One region of the Pseudomonas sp. NPDC078700 genome, then DNA from elsewhere that is predicted to be linked to it. Evidence: predicted binding sites of a transcription regulator. Region 1 holds the regulator's gene; each other region holds the start of a gene.
The links. Region 1 encodes FliA, which starts transcription of late flagellar genes. Its sites were predicted from a motif close to CTAAAGTTTNNNNNNNNNNNGCCGNTAA; they were not measured.

Region 1 (3,280 bases):
AGGCCTGCCAGCCAATGATCCGGCGCTGCGTATGCAGTTGGAGGCCTTGGCAAGTCGTTCAATTAATGCGAAAAATTATCTGGTTATGGCCGCAACCAGTCAAAATCAGGTGCTCAAATCGGCTTATCATAGTTATAAGCGTTGTGGGCTTATGGGCTGTATTCTGACTAAACTGGACGAAGCAGCAAGTATGGGTGAGGTTTTAGGGTTGGCCATTAGTCAGCGTTTGCCGGTGGCTTATGTAACTGATGGCCCTCGAATTCCAGATGATTTGCAACTGCCGCGCAGTCACCAGTTGGTCAGTCGCGCAGTCGGCCTCCAAGCTCAGGAAGAGCCGAGCGAAGACACCATGGCTGAAGTCTTTGCGGGCCTTTACCAGCAACCGGCAAAACGGGCGAGCTGATGCATTACCACATGATTTTTAGCACAGCCTTGATGCAAGCGGGTTGTGTTCATCTTAGTCGGAGCACAAAGGACAATGTGCTCCTGACCTGCGTGAGCAAGGAGCGTAATTAAATGGCGGTGCACCCAGTTCAAGTTATTGCTGTCACCGGCGGTAAAGGCGGGGTTGGCAAAACGAACGTGTCAGTCAATTTGGCCATGGCATTGGCTGAAGAGGGACGGCGCGTCATGTTGATGGATGCCGACTTAGGTTTGGCCAACATTGATGTGCTGCTCGGACTTACACCAAAGCGTACGCTGGCAGATGTCATCAGTGGCGAATGTGATATGCGCGACGTGGTGATCCAGGGACCGTGCGGTATTCGTATTGTGCCTGCCGCTTCCGGCACACAAAGCATGGTCCAGTTAACCCCGATGCAGCACGCTGGATTGATCCAGGCGTTTAGCGATATCAGCGAGAACATCGACGTGCTGATTGTTGATACCGCAGCGGGTATTGGTGATTCGGTGGTCAGCTTCGTGCGAGCCGCCCAGGAAGTTTTGGTCGTAGTTTGTGACGAGCCAACCTCAATCACTGACGCCTATGCATTGATCAAGTTGCTTAACCGTGATTACGGGATGAACCGCTTCCGCGTGTTGGCCAATATGGCGCACACCCCGCAAGAGGGGCGCAACCTGTTCGCTAAATTGAGCAAGGTGACTGATCGTTTCCTGGACGTCGCCCTGCAATACGTTGGTACTGTGCCTTATGACGAGTCGGTGCGTAAGGCGGTACAGAAGCAACGTGCAGTATTTGAAGCATTTCCACGTTCAAAATGCTCCGTGGCGTTTCGCGCAATTGCCCAGAAAGTCTGCACTTGGCCTTTACCCGCCAATCCACGCGGGCACCTGGAGTTTTTTGTCGAGCGTCTGGTGCATCAACCTGCTACTGACACGCCGGCATGACAGCGGCGTCTGGACTTCGAATGTATAGCAAAGCGCAGGGTAAAGACTTGCAACATCAGCTGATCGAGCGTTATGCGCCACTGGTTAAGCGAATTGCCTATCACCTTTTGGCGCGCTTGCCAGCGAATGTTCAAGTTGATGATTTGATTCAAGCCGGAATGATTGGCCTGCTCGAAGCCTCAAAAAAGTACGACGGCAGTAAAGGTGCGAGCTTCGAGACTTTTGCCGGAATTCGTATACGGGGTTCCATGCTTGATGAAGTGCGTAAGGGCGATTGGGCACCGCGTTCTGTGCATCGCAATAGCCGCATGGTCAGTGATGCAATTCGAGTAATTGAGGCAAAAACAGGTCGTGACGCTAAAGATCACGAAGTTGCTGCCGAACTCCAATTGAGTCTCGAAGATTACTACGGCATTCTTGGCGACACTTTGGGCAGCCGCTTATTCAGTTTTGACGACCTCTTGGAGGACGGTGAAAACGGCGGCTTGCAGGAAGATGCCAGTAACAGTCAATCCGGGCCTTCACGGGAGTTTGAGGAAGAGCGCTTTCAGGCAGCCCTTGCTGATGCAATCGGTAACCTGCCAGAACGTGAACAATTGGTTCTTTCGTTGTATTACGACGAAGAGCTGAACCTCAAGGAAATCGGTGAAGTGCTAGGGGTGAGTGAGTCTCGGGTTAGTCAGTTGCATAGCCAATGCGCCGCACGTTTGCGCGCGCGTCTAGGTGAATGGCGAGCCCAATAACATTTGTAGCCAGATTCTGAAAACCTTGTATAGCGAGGCGCAGTTAGTGTGCGCCTGGCCAGGCCGGTTTCACGATTAGAGGGTGCATTCAGAATGCTGAATGCACTGGGGAAGGTACGGAGGTCGACTTGGACAAGAACATGAAAATCCTCATCGTTGATGACTTTTCAACGATGCGCCGCATTATTAAAAACCTCCTGCGTGACCTGGGGTTTACTAACACCGCTGAAGCCGATGACGGCACAACTGCATTGCCGATGCTGCAAAGCGGCAGCTTCGACTTTCTGGTGACTGACTGGAACATGCCTGGCATGACCGGTATTGAACTGTTGCGCGCAGTGCGTGCTGATGAGCGTCTGAAACAACTGCCGGTACTGATGGTGACTGCTGAAGCTAAACGTGACCAGATCATCGAGGCTGCTCAAGCCGGTGTGAATGGCTACGTGGTGAAGCCATTCACTGCTCAGGTGCTCAAAGAAAAAATCGAGAAGATATTTGAGCGTGTAAACGGCTGACGTCTGCGCTGAGGTTGTTATGGAACACGATGATTCCCAAATGGGTGACTTTGAGTCGACCCTGAAAAGTAATGCCCACCAATTGCTTGAAAGCCTAGAGCGCGGCAATTTTGGTGATGCGGTTCAGGTCATCAATGAACTTAACAAAGTGCGTGACCGTGGTCTTTACCATGAAGTTGGCAAACTAACCCGCGAGTTGCACAGCGCCATTGTCAACTTTCAGCTAGACCCGCGCCTGCCATATGCGACTGAAGCCTCGCAAATTACTGACGCAACCGAACGCCTCAACTATGTGGTGACGATGACCGAAGATGCGGCCAACCGAACCATGGATCTGGTTGAGCAAAGTGCGCCGTTGGTTAACGATATCCGCACTGACGCACAAAGTCTGAGTGCCGACTGGGGGCGCTTTATGCGCCGTGAGATGGGCGCAGAGGATTTTCGCGAGCTGGCTAAGCGGGTCGAGTTGTTTCTGGCTAATAGCGAGCGCGACAGTGGCAAGTTGTCCGGTCACTTAAACGATATTTTACTGGCTCAGGACTATCAAGACCTGACCGGTCAAGTCATTAAGCGCGTGACTCAACTGGTGACTGAAGTTGAGAGCAATCTGCTCAAATTGATGCTTATGGCAACCCAGGTTGACCGGTATGCAGGCATCGAACATGACCCAGAAAC
Region 2 (3,280 bases), on a different contig from region 1:
AGAGTACGCGTTGCATACCGCCTGCTTGCAAGGCGCGGCTGGCGCAGGCGGTTATTTGCAGCACATTGTTGAACGCGCTGGGCTCGCTCAGTAGTTGCTGACATAACTGGCGCCAGTCTTGCGCGCCCGTATTGCTCACCGGTTTGGGTGGTTCAGCGGTGACTAAGTGACTGGTATGCCAGGGCCAAAGCAATGCTTGCGCAGGGTGCCAAAGGTCTGTTGTGACCAGCTTGCGGGCGCTGATCGCGGCTTGCTGATGGATCGATTGCTGTAAATCCGCAACCGGTAATTGCAGGTAAAGCCCGGTGAGTTGTTGCCAGCGCAGGCTATGTGGGCCGTCCCACGCGTGGTGGGCGGAAAGCGCCAAGCCGTTTGCCAGAAGTATGCAATTGGCCGGTTGGCTGAGCCAGCGCTGCAGATCAGGCTCGGCGTCCAGGCACTGTTGTTGATGCAATGGGTGCTCGTTGTCGCGCGCAATCAATAACGCCTTGGCAAGAAAGCGGCGGTCATTGAGAAGCAGGCGGTAATTGTGGCAAATCCATTCAGGCAATTTCCAGCGCTCGGCAATGGCGAGGCAGAGTTGGAGTAAAGGGACGCCAAGCATGTCGACTTCCACTTTTTGCGCAGGCTCAGCTTTAACCAGGACACGTTGTTCCCACGTACTTAGTAGGTCGGGGTAGGCCGCAATCAATGCCCAGACAGGGGCAAGAAATAACATGCTGCCCCAGTGTATTTCTTGCCAGAGTCGGGCCAGGCGGCTGGAGAACAAACCGCTCGCTTGTTGTGATGCGTGCTGGCTGATCAGCTGGATTTGGCGCAATGCCAGGGGGATTTCCTCGCGCTTCAGTGCGGGTAATCGCTCAAGCAAGGTTTGTGTACGTTGCAAGCCGAGCCTGTTGAGGGCGTTTTCGAGGCTTTCAGCTGGCTCGCCTAGGGTGCTTTGTGACGCATTGGCTTCGCGTAGAACACTGATCGCCAATGCTGGGCTAGTTTGAATTAAGTCAGCAATTTCGCCTAAAGAGCGACGGCTGTCCGTCAGTGCGGCCAGTACTTTCTGTCGGCTTTCAATCTGCACTGGCATCAGCTGCTTATCTAATAGCTCCAGCCATGCTTTAACAGTGCGAGGTCTAGCGATTTGATTAGACATTGGGTTTGCAAACTGGCTTTTATTATTAACTGACTATAGTCTCGCCCAAACCTTCCGATATAGAGAAGGATTGATTCAATTATTCATTATTTCAGGCGTGTAAGTTCTTAAATTATGGCAAAAATCATCGGCATCATAGTGGTGTTCGCCAGTGTTTTGGGTGGATTCATTCTGTCTGGCGGCCACGTAATGGCATTGGTCCACCCATTTGAGGTGCTGATCATCGGGGGGGCGGCATTGGGGGCATTCCTTCAGGCAAACCCGGGTAGCACCTTCATGCATGTGTTTAAGAAGTCGCTGAAGATGTTCAGTTCGCGTTTTAAACACTCCTACTATCTGGATGTGCTGCAACTGATCTACGAAATTCTTAACAAAAGCCGACGTGAAGGCATGATGGCCATTGAAGCCGATGTCGAAGACCCGGCGGCGAGCCCTATTTTCAGTAAATACCCCGCGATCCTCAAAGATGAGCGGATGACCTCTTTTATCTGCGATTACCTGCGCATCATGTCCTCCGGCAATATGGCACCCCATGAGCTTGAAGGCTTGTTCGATATGGAAATCGCCAGCCTCAAGGAAGAGCTTGAGCACCCGAGCCACGCTGTTGCCAAAATCGCCGATGGTCTGCCTGCCATGGGTATTGTCGCTGCGGTGCTGGGTATCGTGATTACCATGTCGGTATTGGCCGAGGCGGACAACGCTGAGATTGGTGAGAAGGTCGGTACTGCACTGGCCGGTACCTTTATGGGTATCCTGGCTTCCTATGGTTTCTTTGGTCCACTGGCCAGCTCCTTGGAGCATGACGCTAAAGAAGAGGTCAATGTCTATGAGGCGATCAAGGCCGGTTTGGTCGCATCAGCGTCCGGCATGCCGCCTTCTCTGGCCGTTGAGTTCGCGCGTAAAGTGTTGTACCCGGCGCACCGTCCAAGCTTTAGCGAGCTTGAACAGGCTATGCGTGGGAACTAAAGGCTGAATCATGGAGAACAATCAGCCCATTATCGTAAAGCGCGTCAAGAAAGTCGCGGGTGGCGGCCATGGCGGCGCGTGGAAAATTGCCTTTGCCGACTTCGCGATCGCGATGATGGCGTTCTTCATGGTGATGTGGCTGATGTCATCGGCCACGCCCGAGCAGAAGAAACTGATTTCCGGATATTTTCAGGACCCTATTGGTTTTACCGAAAGTGCCAGCCCCTATGTGATTGATTTAGGCGGCTCGCCGACGCCCTCACCTGATCGCACCTTGAACCCGGAAGCACAGCCCGATGCGCCGCAGAGCGCCACGGATGTACAGCCTGATACGTCTTCCGATGCCGGGCCGATTGACCCGCAAAAAGCTGAAAGCATTGCTGAGCAAATGGAGCGCGAACGCTTGGAGTTGCTGCTCCAGGAATTGCAGAACAAGGTCAACGAAGACCCTCAGTTGCGTAACTTCAAGGATCAGATTCTCTTCGAAATTACCCAGGATGGTTTACGTATCCAAATCATGGATGCTGAAAATAGGCCCATGTTCGCCATCGGCAGCGCACGCTTACAGCCGTACTTTGAAGATATCCTGCTGGCGCTTACTGACACCATCAACGCGGTGCCGAACAAAATCAGTGTCAGCGGCCATACTGATGCCAAACCCTTTGCCGGCAGTGGTGGTTTCGGTAACTGGGAGTTATCAGCCAACCGTGCCAACGCTGCGCGCCGGGTTCTGGTAGAGGGCGGTTATGACTCGGACAAAGTGGCGCGGGTTGTAGGTTACGCATCCTCCGCGTTGTTTGACCGCGAGGATCCGTTGAATCCGGTTAACCGGCGTATCGATATCGTGGTGCTGACGAAAAAAGCCCAGCGCGCTATTGATGGTGCTCAAGGCGCGGGAGATGCGCCGGCCACTGATGATGCTTCAGGTAAACCTGACGCTGGGGCCGTAGGCGTTGCGCCGCAGGATATTTTGCCCTCGGACGAGATCAAGCAGCGCTTGAACATCTTTGAAGACGGCGCGCTTAAGCTCGATAATCCGGAGCCTTGAGGCCGCTATTCATTACCTAGGTGGCCAGAAGATTGGGTGGGTGGATGCTGTTATTTCATCCACCGTCGGCGGCTGCAAGTGTCCGCGTGATTGACTCACCTTTGCTCATTATGGTGTTT
Region 3 (3,280 bases), on a different contig from region 1:
CTCGTTGGCCGTGCCAACAACCGACGCCGAATAGACGTCGGTCATGTGTAAGGGCAAAAAGTGCTCCGTCAGGCGATGCGGAATTTCCCGGTACGTTCGCTGAGCGCTTCAACTTGGGCTTGAAGCCCTTGAGTATGGGTATCCAATGTTTGGCGCAAGGTCCGGGTCTCGCCGGTATGTGTATTGATGTCTTCCATCTTCAAAGCGATGTCGCCGGTGGTAGCTGAAATCTGTTCCACAGCCACCACAACTTGGCTCATCTCTGCGGTCAGGGTTTCAACCGAATGGGTAATCTGGTTAATCGCAGTAGCGACTTCGCCTGCATCGTTTTCGCTCTGCTTGGCAAGTGACAAACCACTGCCGATCAGCTCGTCCATTTTTTGCGTCTGCCGTTGTAGCTCGCCGACGATCGCGCCGATGTCAGTTGTGGCGGCGACCGTGCGCTGCGCAAGTGAGCGTACCTCATCGGCAACCACTGAGAAGCCTCGCCCCGCCTCGCCTGCCCGGGCGGCTTCAATCGCAGCGTTTAGGGCAAGCAGATTGGTTTGATCCGCCAGACCGTTGATCACACCGATGATGCTATTGACCTGCTGGCCGCTATGGGTCAGGGAGGCAACCTGCTCATGGGTGGATCGGATCAGGCCCGATAAGCAGCGTATGTTGTCGACGCTATTGCTTATGATCTGGCTACCGACTTGGGCGGAGTTACAGGCCGCCTGTGATGCACTGCCGACATCATTGGTTCGCCGTGCGATCTCGTTGACTGTGGCGGAAATTTGCTGTGAAGCCGAGGCGGCTTGCTCAGTCTGCTGCTCAACCTGCTCACTGTTAACCTCTAGACGGTTCATGGAGTCCTTGAGGTAGGCGTATAAACGCTCCAGCTCACGGTTGCCATCGGCCACCTGTCGAATCAGACCTCCGACACGCTGGATCATGTGGTTAGTCGCAATACCCAGCTGGTTGAACTCATCTTTGCGGTTATCACCAATAACCAGTTGGCCAGTCAAGTCGCCAGCAGCCACACGAGCGAGCAACTCGGTGACGCGGTTCAATTGGCCGAACAAAGCGCGAGAAGCACGTCCAAGACTAATTAACAGAAAGATCGAACCACCAACGAACGTCAACCCCAAGATGACCACCGCTGATTGGCGAGCCTGTTCCACCTCCCGGCCAGTGCTCGCGACAATGCCATCAGTGAGCGCAGAATCGAGCTCATCCACAGTCGTTTCAATGCTCAGGGCCTGGGCCTTCATCTGCTCCTGCACTTCACGGATCTGACCGATCAAGGCATCCGCCTGGCCAAAGGCTTGCTCATATTCACCCGCGCTCTGGCCAATCTTGCTGTCTTGCCAGTCGAGTTCTGTGATTTGTTTTTGCATGGCGGCAATTGCTTCACGCGCCTTTATGGCGTAGGCGGGATCAAATGACGATAAGTAATCGCGCTGCTGAGCAAGAGCAGTCGCTATGAATGTTTTGATCAGGCCGATGTTAATTTGCTCCAATTCGGCAGCAGCGCTGGCCAGTACTTGACGCACATTTTCCGTGGCGCGCAGACCAAGACTTTGATTGAGTTGCAGCCACTGGCGCTGCATAGCCAAGTCACTGTCGAGCAGTGCAGCTATCTGTTCCGCTTGCTTGACGGTGGCTTCGTCATCTAACTGGTGAGAGGCTGTAACAAACGCCTCAGCACTGACCTCCAGACCGTTCAGCTGCTCTCCAAAGCGCTCGACGGAATCCGGGGCAAGCTGACTACGTAAGTTGCGCATGCGCAGCCAGTCATTGAGCAGCTGCGTCGATTTTGCCTGAAAATCAGTAGCCATTTGCTGAGCATGGAATGCCCCAGAAAGGCGCTCGTTGACCCACAGCGCAGAAGCCGCCATCACGGCCAGGCCGAACAAACAGATGGCGATCAGGCAACGAAATTTCTGCCTCCATGAAAGTTGAAGGGGCATAAAAGTCTCCGCTTTATTGTAATTAGTATGACAACGTACAACTACATCGGCCGTGCGACGTCATTCTTAAGCGCCCCAAATAACAATAAATTCTCGACAGCGACTTACCAGGCCAGCTGCGACTGCAACTCGGTCAGAATCCGGAATTGTCAGCCGTTTGCGCCTTAAGGTCGTCCGCGCAGGGTGATTGGAGCGTGCAGATGGAGGAAAACTTCGGTTATCCGCGATCTCGATAAAAAACACGAATAACTTAAACGTTCGCGGTCTCCTACAAGCCCCATGGCCGGGAATCCAGCCACTGCATCGAACTTGCTGATCGACAATATTGAAAGTTTTACCAAAGCAACGGTGATGCTCGATCAGATTTGATATTACTTACCGTCGCTACCCCTCCAGGAACGTTTAGGCAATTCGCACCACTAAAGTATAGTTGGCGGTTATATCCGCCGATATGGAGCGAAAGGAGCGTGCAAATGGAGTGGTTGTCGTTGGTATTGTCGTTAAGTGCGCTGATAGTCGTGCTGCTGTATATCGGTGTTGCAAGCCCTGCTGCAAAGAAGAAGCGGGTTAAACGGCTTCTCGAACGTCTGCCCGAACATGAGCGGGGTAAAGCGCATTTCAAGCGTCGTTATCCGCGCTATGAATACGGCACTGGCAGTTATGGTATGCCTGATGTTAAGGATTTCCACGAAGGCACGACCCTTAAAATCGGCGCCTACTGCTCTATCGCTAATGGGGTTCGGATCATTCTTGGTGGGCTGCACCGTACTGACTGGGTCACCACTTACCCCTTCCCAGCAAAGTTTGAGCAAGCGAGTCACATCAAAGGCTATGGCGGATCGCGGGGTGATGTGATTATTGGCAGCGATGTTTGGCTTTGTACCAACAGCGTAATTTTATCAGGCGTTACCATTGGCCATGGCGCTGTGGTGGCTGCCGGGTCAATGGTTAACCGGGATGTGGCGCCGTACTCGGTTGTCGCGGGAAACCCGGCCCGAGTCATAAGCTGGCGTTTTGATGAGCCAACCCGCGAGGCCCTGCTGGCGACCCAATGGTGGACCTGGTCCCATGAAGAAATAGCCAGCGCGGTCGAGCGCCTGTGCTCCGAAGATATCGCGGCTTTCCTTGAATACGCTCAAAATCGTCAGCAAAAGACGTAGAGAAAATAAGGGTGCAGTGAGTGCTAGCCCTTACACCTGTAGTTCCACACATAACAGTTGCCTTGCGTAAATCCACTTCAGTGAAATGTTGTCTTTCGCGGCCTGATCGAAGACCAGCTCGAAGATTAGTACTCATAACGCAGCTAGAGATGGGCCTGAGTGGGTTGG

Region 2: a site for FliA is predicted at 1,181-1,208, ahead of motA (flagellar motor stator protein MotA). Genes of this name have one in related genera too.
Region 3: a site for FliA is predicted at 1,996-2,023, ahead of ACIGCM_RS09600 (methyl-accepting chemotaxis protein). Genes of this name have one in related genera too.

Annotation. Positions count from the first base shown of each region.
Region 1 covers NZ_JBITUI010000001.1:499,870-503,149, reverse strand. Annotated here, with positions in the region: gene flhF (flagellar biosynthesis protein FlhF) at 1-403, shown strand, start outside; gene fleN (flagellar synthesis regulator FleN) at 517-1,347, shown strand; gene fliA (RNA polymerase sigma factor FliA) at 1,344-2,090, shown strand; gene ACIGCM_RS02375 (chemotaxis response regulator CheY) at 2,231-2,605, shown strand; gene ACIGCM_RS02370 (protein phosphatase CheZ) at 2,625-3,280, shown strand, end outside.
Region 2 covers NZ_JBITUI010000002.1:495,947-499,226, forward strand. Annotated here, with positions in the region: gene ACIGCM_RS08105 (HDOD domain-containing protein) at 1-1,147, opposite strand, end outside; gene motA (flagellar motor stator protein MotA) at 1,262-2,113, shown strand; gene motB (flagellar motor protein MotB) at 2,124-3,161, shown strand.
Region 3 covers NZ_JBITUI010000002.1:821,843-825,122, reverse strand. Annotated here, with positions in the region: gene ACIGCM_RS09600 (methyl-accepting chemotaxis protein) at 69-1,952, opposite strand; gene ACIGCM_RS09595 (CatB-related O-acetyltransferase) at 2,426-3,112, shown strand.